4 regions of the Klebsiella electrica genome follow, and region 1 is predicted to be linked to each of the others. Evidence: predicted binding sites of a transcription regulator. Region 1 holds the regulator's gene; each other region holds the start of a gene.

The links. The regulator CRP, encoded in region 1, controls carbon source genes, mostly activating them, when cyclic AMP is high. The targets are predictions, from matches to a motif close to ATGTGANNNNNNTCACAT.
Region 2: the regulator CRP is predicted to act here: its motif matches at 1,241-1,258, upstream of rbsD (D-ribose pyranase).
Region 3: the regulator CRP is predicted to act here: its motif matches at 1,412-1,429, upstream of Electrica_RS00725 (PTS mannitol transporter subunit IICBA).
Region 4: the regulator CRP is predicted to act here: its motif matches at 1,295-1,312, upstream of msrB (peptide-methionine (R)-S-oxide reductase MsrB).

What each region holds. Positions count from the first base shown of each region.
Region 1 covers NZ_CP041247.1:400,492-402,695, reverse strand. Annotated here, with positions in the region: gene Electrica_RS01805 (OsmC family protein) at 1-355, opposite strand, end outside; gene crp (cAMP-activated global transcriptional regulator CRP) at 662-1,294, shown strand; gene Electrica_RS01795 (YccS/YhfK family putative transporter) at 1,346-2,204, shown strand, end outside.
Region 2 covers NZ_CP041247.1:5,225,026-5,227,229, forward strand. Annotated here, with positions in the region: gene rbsA (ribose ABC transporter ATP-binding protein RbsA) at 1-724, opposite strand, end outside; gene rbsD (D-ribose pyranase) at 735-1,154, opposite strand; gene kup (low affinity potassium transporter Kup) at 1,340-2,204, opposite strand, start outside.
Region 3 covers NZ_CP041247.1:148,693-150,896, forward strand. Annotated here, with positions in the region: gene Electrica_RS00725 (PTS mannitol transporter subunit IICBA) at 1-1,268, opposite strand, end outside; partial or broken gene Electrica_RS00730 (hypothetical protein) at 1,645-1,827, shown strand; gene Electrica_RS00735 (glutathione S-transferase) at 1,904-2,204, shown strand, end outside.
Region 4 covers NZ_CP041247.1:3,129,298-3,131,501, forward strand. Annotated here, with positions in the region: partial or broken gene Electrica_RS28920 (hypothetical protein) at 37-195, shown strand; gene Electrica_RS15000 (YeaC family protein) at 443-721, opposite strand; gene msrB (peptide-methionine (R)-S-oxide reductase MsrB) at 766-1,179, opposite strand; gene gapA (glyceraldehyde-3-phosphate dehydrogenase) at 1,519-2,204, shown strand, end outside.

The DNA.
Region 1 (2,204 bases):
GCATCAGCGCCACCGAGCAGTATTTCTCCGCCGACAGATCCACCGCACGGGAAACGGCCGCCTCTTTCAGCTCTTTGCCGGTGACGATAAAATGCAGATTGATATGGGTAAACAGGCGCGGCGCCTCTTCCCGACGTTCAGACGTCAGCTTGACTTCACAGTTAGTCACGTTGTGGCGACCTTTCTGCAAAATAGACACGACATCAATAGCGCTGCATCCGCCCGCCGCCATCAGCACCATCTCCATCGGGCTTGGCGCTTTATCTCCGGAGTTGCCGTCCATCAGAATCTGGTGACCTGACGCCGACTCTCCGATGAAGGTTAACCCTTCCACCCATTTCACACGAGCTTGCATAAAATTTAACTCCAAGGTTGCAATTTTCCTGACAGATTACGCGTACATAACAATTCTCGCAACGGAAGGCGACCTGCATCATGCTGAAGCGAGACACCAGGAGACATACGGCAAAAGCTATGCTAAAACAGTCGGGATGCTACAGTATTACATTGATGTACTGCATGTATGCAGAGGAGTTCACATTACAGGCTGAAGAAAAATCACCAGCCCGTTTCCCAGGCATAGGGAAACAATACGATTGCATGCCCGGATGCCGTGTAGTGTCGGCACCCGGAGATAGCTTATAACAGAGGATAACCGCGCATGGTGCTTGGCAAACCGCAAACAGACCCTACCCTCGAATGGTTCTTGTCTCATTGCCACATTCATAAGTACCCATCTAAAAGCACGCTGATCCACCAGGGTGAAAAAGCAGAAACGTTGTACTACATCGTCAAAGGCTCTGTGGCTGTGCTCATCAAGGATGAAGAAGGTAAAGAGATGATCCTCTCTTACCTCAACCAGGGCGATTTCATCGGTGAATTAGGCTTGTTTGAAGAAGGCCAGGAGCGTAGCGCCTGGGTACGTGCGAAAACCGCATGTGAAGTGGCCGAAATCTCCTACAAAAAATTCCGTCAGCTCATTCAGGTTAACCCGGATATCCTGATGCGCTTGTCATCGCAGATGGCTCGCCGTCTGCAGGTGACCTCAGAAAAAGTGGGTAACCTTGCCTTCCTCGACGTCACCGGGCGCATCGCTCAGACGCTGCTGAACCTGGCAAAACAGCCGGATGCGATGACCCACCCTGATGGTATGCAAATTAAAATTACCCGCCAGGAAATCGGTCAGATCGTGGGTTGTTCCCGTGAAACCGTTGGCCGTATCCTGAAGATGCTGGAAGATCAGAATCTGATCTCCGCCCACGGTAAAACTATCGTCGTATACGGTACCCGTTAAGTCGATAAAAACGGCGTGTTGCGTCCGCAATACGCCGTTTTTGTTTCCCCTATGTGGCGCAGGCTGATTTACCACCCGGAAGTCAACTATGCACTGCGGCAAACGCTGGTGTTGTGCTTGCCGGTTGCAACAGGCCTCCTCCTCGGGCACTTACAGCAAGGTCTGTTGTTCTCGCTGGTACCCGCCTGCTGTAACGTCGCCGGTCTGGATACCCCGCACAAACGCTTTTTTAAGCGTCTGATTATTGGCGGTTCGTTATTTGCCGGCTGTAGTCTGGTTGTCCAGCTTCTTCTTCAGCAGGACATCCCGCTGCCCTTGATTCTCAGTGGCCTGACGCTGCTGCTCGGCGTAACGGCGGAGATCAGCTCTCTGCACGCCAGGCTACTGCCCGCTTCGCTCATTGCCGCTATCTTCACCCTGAGCCTCGCTGGCAATATGCCCGTCTGGGAGCCGCTGCTGATCTACGCCCTCGGGACGCTGTGGTACGGCCTGTTTAGCTGGTTCTGGTTTTGGCTATGGCGCGAGCAGCCGCTGCGTGAATCGCTGAGCCTGCTCTATCGGGAGCTGGCTAACTACTGCGAAGCCAAATACAGCCTGCTGACCCAGCACATCGATCCGGGCACTTCGCTGCCGCCGTTGCTCACGCGCCAGCAGAAGGTAGTGGACCTGATCACCCAATGCTACCAGCAGATGCATATGCTGGCGGCAAACCAGCGCAACGACCAAAAGCGCCTGCTGCGGGTGTTTCAGATGGCGCTGGATTTACAGGAACATATCTCCGTCAGCCTGCACCAACCGGAAGAAGTACAAAAACTGGTGGAGCGCAGCCATGCCGAAGCGGTGATCCGCTGGAACGCGCAAACCGTTGCCGCCCGCCTGCGGGTAGTGGCCGATGACATTCTCTACCACC
Region 2 (2,204 bases), 440 kb from region 1:
GCTTGCGGCCAACCATCATTTCGATCAGCAGATCTTCATTCAGACTGGCCACCTCGCGCTCGGCGATAAACTGCCCGTCGCGAAAAACCGTCACATCATCACAAATCTCGAAGATCTCTTTCATACGGTGAGAGATATAGACAATCCCGCGCCCCTGCGCTTTCAGCTCGCGGATGACGCGGAACAGAGATTCCGTTTCGGTATCGGTCAATGCGTCCGTGGGTTCATCCATAATGATGACCTTCGACTCAAAGCTCAGCACCTTGGCGATTTCAACCATCTGCTGATCGCCAATCGACAGATCGCCCACCAGTTTCTGGCTGTTAAAGCGTAAGTTCAGCTTCGCCAGCAGTTTGTCGGCTTCGGCATACATCGTTTTCCAGTCGATTTTGCCAAACCGGTTGACGAACTCACGACCGAGGAAAATGTTTTCCGCGATCGTCAGCTGTGGGATCAGGTTGAGTTCCTGATGAATAATGCCGATACCGGCTTCCTGGGAGGATTTCGGTCCGTTGAAGGTGATCTCTTTGCCGAGCCACAGCAGTGAGCCGGCATCGCGGGTATAGATCCCGGTCAGCACCTTCATCATCGTGGATTTGCCGGCGCCGTTTTCGCCGACCAGCGCCATTACGCGGCCAGCATAGACATTGAGCGAGGCGCCGGAGAGCGCCTTCACGCCAGGGAACGCTTTATCGATCCCTTTTAATTGCAATAAGGCTTCCATATCGGCGACCTCAGAACGTGACGCCGGCACAGAGAATAACGTTCGCATACGGGGAACACTCCCCGCTGCGAATCACCGCCTGACTGTCTGCGGTTTGTTTTTTAAACTGCTCATGACTGGTGTAACGAATGTCAATGGTATTTCCCTGGTATTGCTGCAGCAGCTCAAGGTGAGTGAGCAACGTCGCATGGAGCTGCGGATTGTGAGTCTTTATCTCTTCCGCGAGGATCGCCGCCTCAACCTGCATTTCCGCCGTTACCACCTCCAGAACCTGCATAAAGGAGGGAACGCCATGGGTTAATGCCATATCGATGCGCGCGCTGCTGCGGGGAACCGGTAAACCGGCATCGCAGACCACCAGCGTATCGGTATGACCCAGGCGGGAGATAACCGAAGAAATATCAGCGTTAAGTACGGTGCCTTTTTTCATTTTTCTCTTTTGCTCCACTAGCGAAACGTTTCGCTGTCATAAGTATTGTCAATACGCGCACGAAAAACCATCACCAGAAGAGAGAAATGTGATCGCCATCGAAACGTTTCGCAAACGCCGGAAAGGAAAAGTGAAGCGGGGCAAAAAAGCAAAAAAAGCCCTTCACGAGGAAGGGCTTCAGAGCATCAGATTTCGACCTGGGTACCGAGTTCAATTACCCGGTTTGGCGGGATTTCAAACTGATCCGGCGCCCTCAGGGCGTTACGCTGCAGCAGGAGGTACAGTTTTCCGCGCAGACGCAAATACCAAGGCCGTTTGCCGATAATCAACGACTCATGCGACATAAAGAACGAGGTCTCCATCATCCGGCAGCTCAGACCTTCCAGCCCGCAGCGATGGAACACCTCTTCCACGTTTGGCGTTTCGCGCCAGCCGTAGCTGGCGACCACGCGCCAGAAAGACGGTGAAATCTGCTCAATCTGCACGCGACGAACGTTATGCACATAAGGCGCGTCTTCAGTACGCAGCGTCAGCAGAATCACGCGTTCGTGCAGTACCTTGTTGTGCTTGAGGTTATGCAGCAGCGCAAAAGGAATCACGTTCAACGCACGGGACATATACACGGCGGTTCCCGGTACGCGAACCGGCGGTGATTTCTCCAGGGAAGAGATCATCGCTTCCAGAGAGTTACCGTGTTCATGCATCCGACGCAGCAGACGGAAACGTTCGCTTTTCCAGGTCGTCATCACGGTGAACATCACCAGACCCAGCGTTAACGGCAGCCAGCCGCCGGAAACAATCTTATCGAGGTTGGCCGAGAACAGCGGAAAATCAATGCTCATAAAGGCAATAAAGAACAACGCCACAAAGAACTTATTCCAGTGCCAGTTTTTACGCGCAACCGTAGTGAAGAGAATCGTGGTCAGCACCATGGTTCCCGTTACCGCGATCCCGTACGCCGCCGCCAGGTTCGAAGAGTGTTCGAAGTTGATAATCACGATGACCACCGAGACATACAGCAGCCAGTTGATGAACGGAATATAAATCTGT
Region 3 (2,204 bases), 250 kb from region 1:
GGCGGCAGGTTGTTAATGGCGCAGTTGGTGACGGAGATATTGCTCAGCCCCGCATCCTGCACTTTTTTACGCAGTACCCCGGCGCCCATGGCGCTGGAACCCATGCCGGCATCGCAGGCGACGATGATTTTGCGCACATGGCTCAGATCGTTAGCCACGGTACCTGCAGACAGCGGTGTGGCCGCGCCTTTGGATTCGGCTTTCATATCCTGCATGCGACGGGTCGCAGCATCGATATCATCTTCTTCTTTCACTTTGCTGGTTTTCAGCAGAATGGCGGAGATCACAAAGGAGACGACCATGGCCGCAATAATTGCCGCGATGTTAGCGAAGTACGCCCCTTTCGGCGTCATCGCCAGCACCGCCAGGATAGAACCTGGGGAGGCAGGAGAAACCAGACCGCCGTTGAGGATAGTCAGGGTGAACACACCGGTCATACCGCCGAGAATCACGGCAAGGATCAGACGCGGGTTCATCAGCACATACGGGAAGTAGATTTCGTGAATACCGCCCAGGAAGTGGATGATTGCGGCACCGCCTGCGGACTGCTTCGCGTTACCGCGACCAAAGAACATGTATGCCATCAGCACGCCCATCCCCGGACCCGGGTTGGCTTCAATCAGGAAGAAGATGGATTTACCCAGCTCATGAGACTGCTGGATACCCAGCGGCGAGAAGATACCGTGGTTGATGGCGTTGTTAAGGAACAGGATTTTCGCTGGCTCAACGAAGATTGATGCCAGCGGCAGCATGTCATGGACAACCATGAAGTTAACGCCTGCCGCCAGAATTTTAGACAGAACCTCAACCGCCGGGCCAATGCCGAGGAATGCCAGAATCGCGAGGATCATCCCGATAATACCGGCAGAGAAGTTGTTCACCAGCATCTCGAAACCGGACTTAATCTTACCGTCTACCCAGCTATCGAAATGTTTAATCGCCCAGCCGCCCAGCGGACCTGCGATCATCGCGCCGAGGAACATCGGCATGTCCGCGCCGACGATGACGCCCATTGTGGTAATAGCGCCGACGACGCCACCACGCTCACCGCCAATTAACTTACCACCGGTATAGCCGATAAGCAGCGGCAACAGGTAGGTGATCATCGGGCCGACTAATTTCGCCAGCGTCTCGTTTGGTAACCACCCTGTCGGGATGAATAATGCGGTAATGATACCCCACGCGATAAACGCGCCGATGTTTGGCATCACCATATTGCTGAGGAAACGACCAAAGCTTTGCACCTTGATCTTGATATCGGATGACATAAAACACCCCTTCTTCTGTTTTGCTTATCGCGTAGGCTAAAAGCCTGAGGCTTGTTGTGAATATGGCGGCAGAGGTCGCCGGACCCTGATTGATAAAGCGAATCTGGCACTGAATCATTAAACTGTCCAGTTGGTGGGTTTTTGTGTGACCTTGATCACATGAATATAGGTATCTGATAGCTATTTATAGTGATTCTCATCACAAAATTGGTGTGCAAAAAAAACGCAACGGGTCAAAATTAACCCGATTAGGTTAATTAATGTGAATTACATCACATAATATTGTTTCTGGTTTGTCTCTATATTGTGATGTTGTTCACAAAAAATAACTGGTTGAATTTTGCGGATGTGATCGCCGACAAACTCTGCGCGCCCGATTGATCCCGTGCGCTATCAGGCCCGGGTCGACAGACTGCAGGCCGATCTGGTGACCGCGCTGCACAGCATCAATACCCTGAAGGCACAGCTTTCTGAAGCGCAGGCGAACACGGTGCGTGTTTCCGCCGAGCGCGACCGGCTCTACAAAGACTACCCGCGCTATCGGAAAGTCAGCCAGGCGATTGACGTGAAGTCTGACCTGCCTTTTGCCTGCGCCTGACCCATACTTATCTTTTTGTGGGCGAAAGGAGCAGGCAATGAAACTGATCGGCAGCTACACCAGTCCCTTTGTGCGTAAAATCTCCGTCATTCTGCTGGAGAAAAACCTCCCCTTCGAATTCGTCAATGAATTTCCCTACCAGGAGGTGAACGGCGTCGGGAAATACAATCCCTTGGGTAAGGTGCCGGTGCTGGTCACGGACAGCGGCGAATGCTGGTATGACTCCCCCATTATCGCGCAATACCTTGAACAGCTCGACGCTGCGCCGGGAATGGTGCCATCGGACCCGAACGCGGCGTTGAAAATGCGCCAGCTGGAGGCGCTGGCCGACGGCGTAA
Region 4 (2,204 bases), 2.5 Mb from region 1:
CTACAAATTGAGCTGACTCGCAGATTCAACGCCCTTCGTTCGGTGGCGATAAAGGCTGATTACATTCAGCGAAAAGGTCTGGCGGGGGTCATGTTCTGGGAGTATGGCGACGATGACCATAATCAGCAGGCGAAGCAGCTCGCGGCGTCGCCTGGGATTAAACCTTATGCGGCGATCGGCCGCTGGGTGGTGTGAGCGGCGTTTTACCCGAGTTGTCAGTTGTCACAACCTTGCCCGGTGGCGGCGTTGCCTTACCGGGCCTACGTAATCCAGCCTCAGGCCCTGCAGAGAGGTCTTAACGGGCCTGCGCAATCCTGACTCAGGCCCGACGGAGCGGGGTCTTAACGGGCCTACGTAATCCTGCCTCAGGCCCGACGGAGCGGGGTCTTAACGGGCCTGCGTAATCCTGCCTCAGGCCCGGCACCGGGCATCAGGCCACTGGCTAGTGCATTTTCAGCGTCGCAATCGGTCGGGGGGCGATGCCAAAATCCTCTTTCAGCTGCTGCTTGCTCTTCATCACCATCTGGCCGTTGGTGTCGATGGTCATGTGCTGCGCGTCGCTGTTATGCCGCGCCTGGTAGAGCATCACCAGCTGCAGGCTGTTCTCTTTCTGCTCGGGCGTTAAGGCCACGCCATCTGGCCATTTTCCCAGCTCCACCGCCGTCGCCAGTCGCTGGTACACTTCCGGCGTCATACTGTCTATTATTTGCTCGATTTCCATGATCCGTTCAACTCCGCACTGGAATAATTTGCTGAATCGTTTCTTTAACCTTTAATCTGCTCGCCATTATCGTTGTCATTGAAGCTTAATGAGGCCGAATTGACGCAAAAACGCTCCCCGCTCGGCTGCGGTCCATCCGGAAACACATGCCCCAGATGCGCATCGCAATTTCCGCAGCGAATTTCCGTGCGTTGCATCCCGTGGGAGTCATCGTTCAGATAGCGAATCGCCTCCTCGCTCACCGGCTCGTAAAAGCTCGGCCAGCCGCAGCCTGAATCATACTTCGTTTGCGAGTGAAACAGCGGCGCATCGCACACCAGGCAGTGGTAGACGCCGTCCCGTTTGTTGTGGAGCAGTCGCCCGGTGAACGGCGGCTCAGTACCGTGATTCTGCGTCACGTAAAACTGCATCTCGCTCAAATTTTTTTTGAGCTCGTCCGAGGAGGGTTTATTCGCCATGTGCTTGCTTCTCACTGTGAAAGGACAACTTTACGCCCCGATTCTAACAAAACATTAACAATGAAGCGTGGACTTTTGTTCTAAACTTATCCGGAGCCAAAAGACAGCCAGATAATTGTGACAGACATCTCATTTTTATCTTCAATGGCCTTTAAAATTCCAGGCGCAGCCCCAATATGGAATTGGGCTCAAAGGGAGAGTGAGGCAAATCAATCGTGCAAAAGGTGTGCTCAGGATTGATTTGTCGCAATGATTGACACGATTCCGCTTGACGCTGCGTAAGGTTTTTGTAATTTTACAGGCAACCTTTTATTCACTAACAAATAGCTGGTGGAATATATGACTATCAAAGTAGGTATCAACGGTTTTGGCCGTATCGGTCGCATTGTTTTCCGTGCTGCTCAGGAACGTTCTGACATCGAGATCGTTGCAATCAACGACCTGTTAGACGCTGACTACATGGCATACATGCTGAAGTATGACTCCACTCACGGCCGTTTTAACGGTACCGTTGAAGTGAAAGACGGTCATCTGATCGTTAACGGTAAAAAAATCCGTGTTACCGCTGAACGTGATCCGGCTAACCTGAAGTGGAACGAAGCAGGCGTTGACATTGTTGCTGAAGCAACCGGTCTGTTCCTGACTGACGAAACCGCTCGTAAACACATCACTGCTGGCGCGAAAAAAGTCGTTCTGACTGGCCCGTCCAAAGACAACACTCCGATGTTTGTTAAAGGCGCTAACTTTGACAAATACGAAGGCCAGGACATCGTTTCTAACGCATCCTGCACCACCAACTGCCTGGCTCCGCTGGCTAAAGTCATCAACGACAACTTCGGTATCATCGAAGGCCTGATGACCACCGTTCACGCGACCACCGCAACTCAGAAAACCGTTGACGGCCCGTCTCACAAAGACTGGCGCGGCGGCCGCGGCGCAGCACAGAACATCATCCCGTCCTCTACCGGTGCTGCTAAAGCAGTCGGTAAAGTACTGCCAGAACTGAACGGCAAACTGACCGGTAT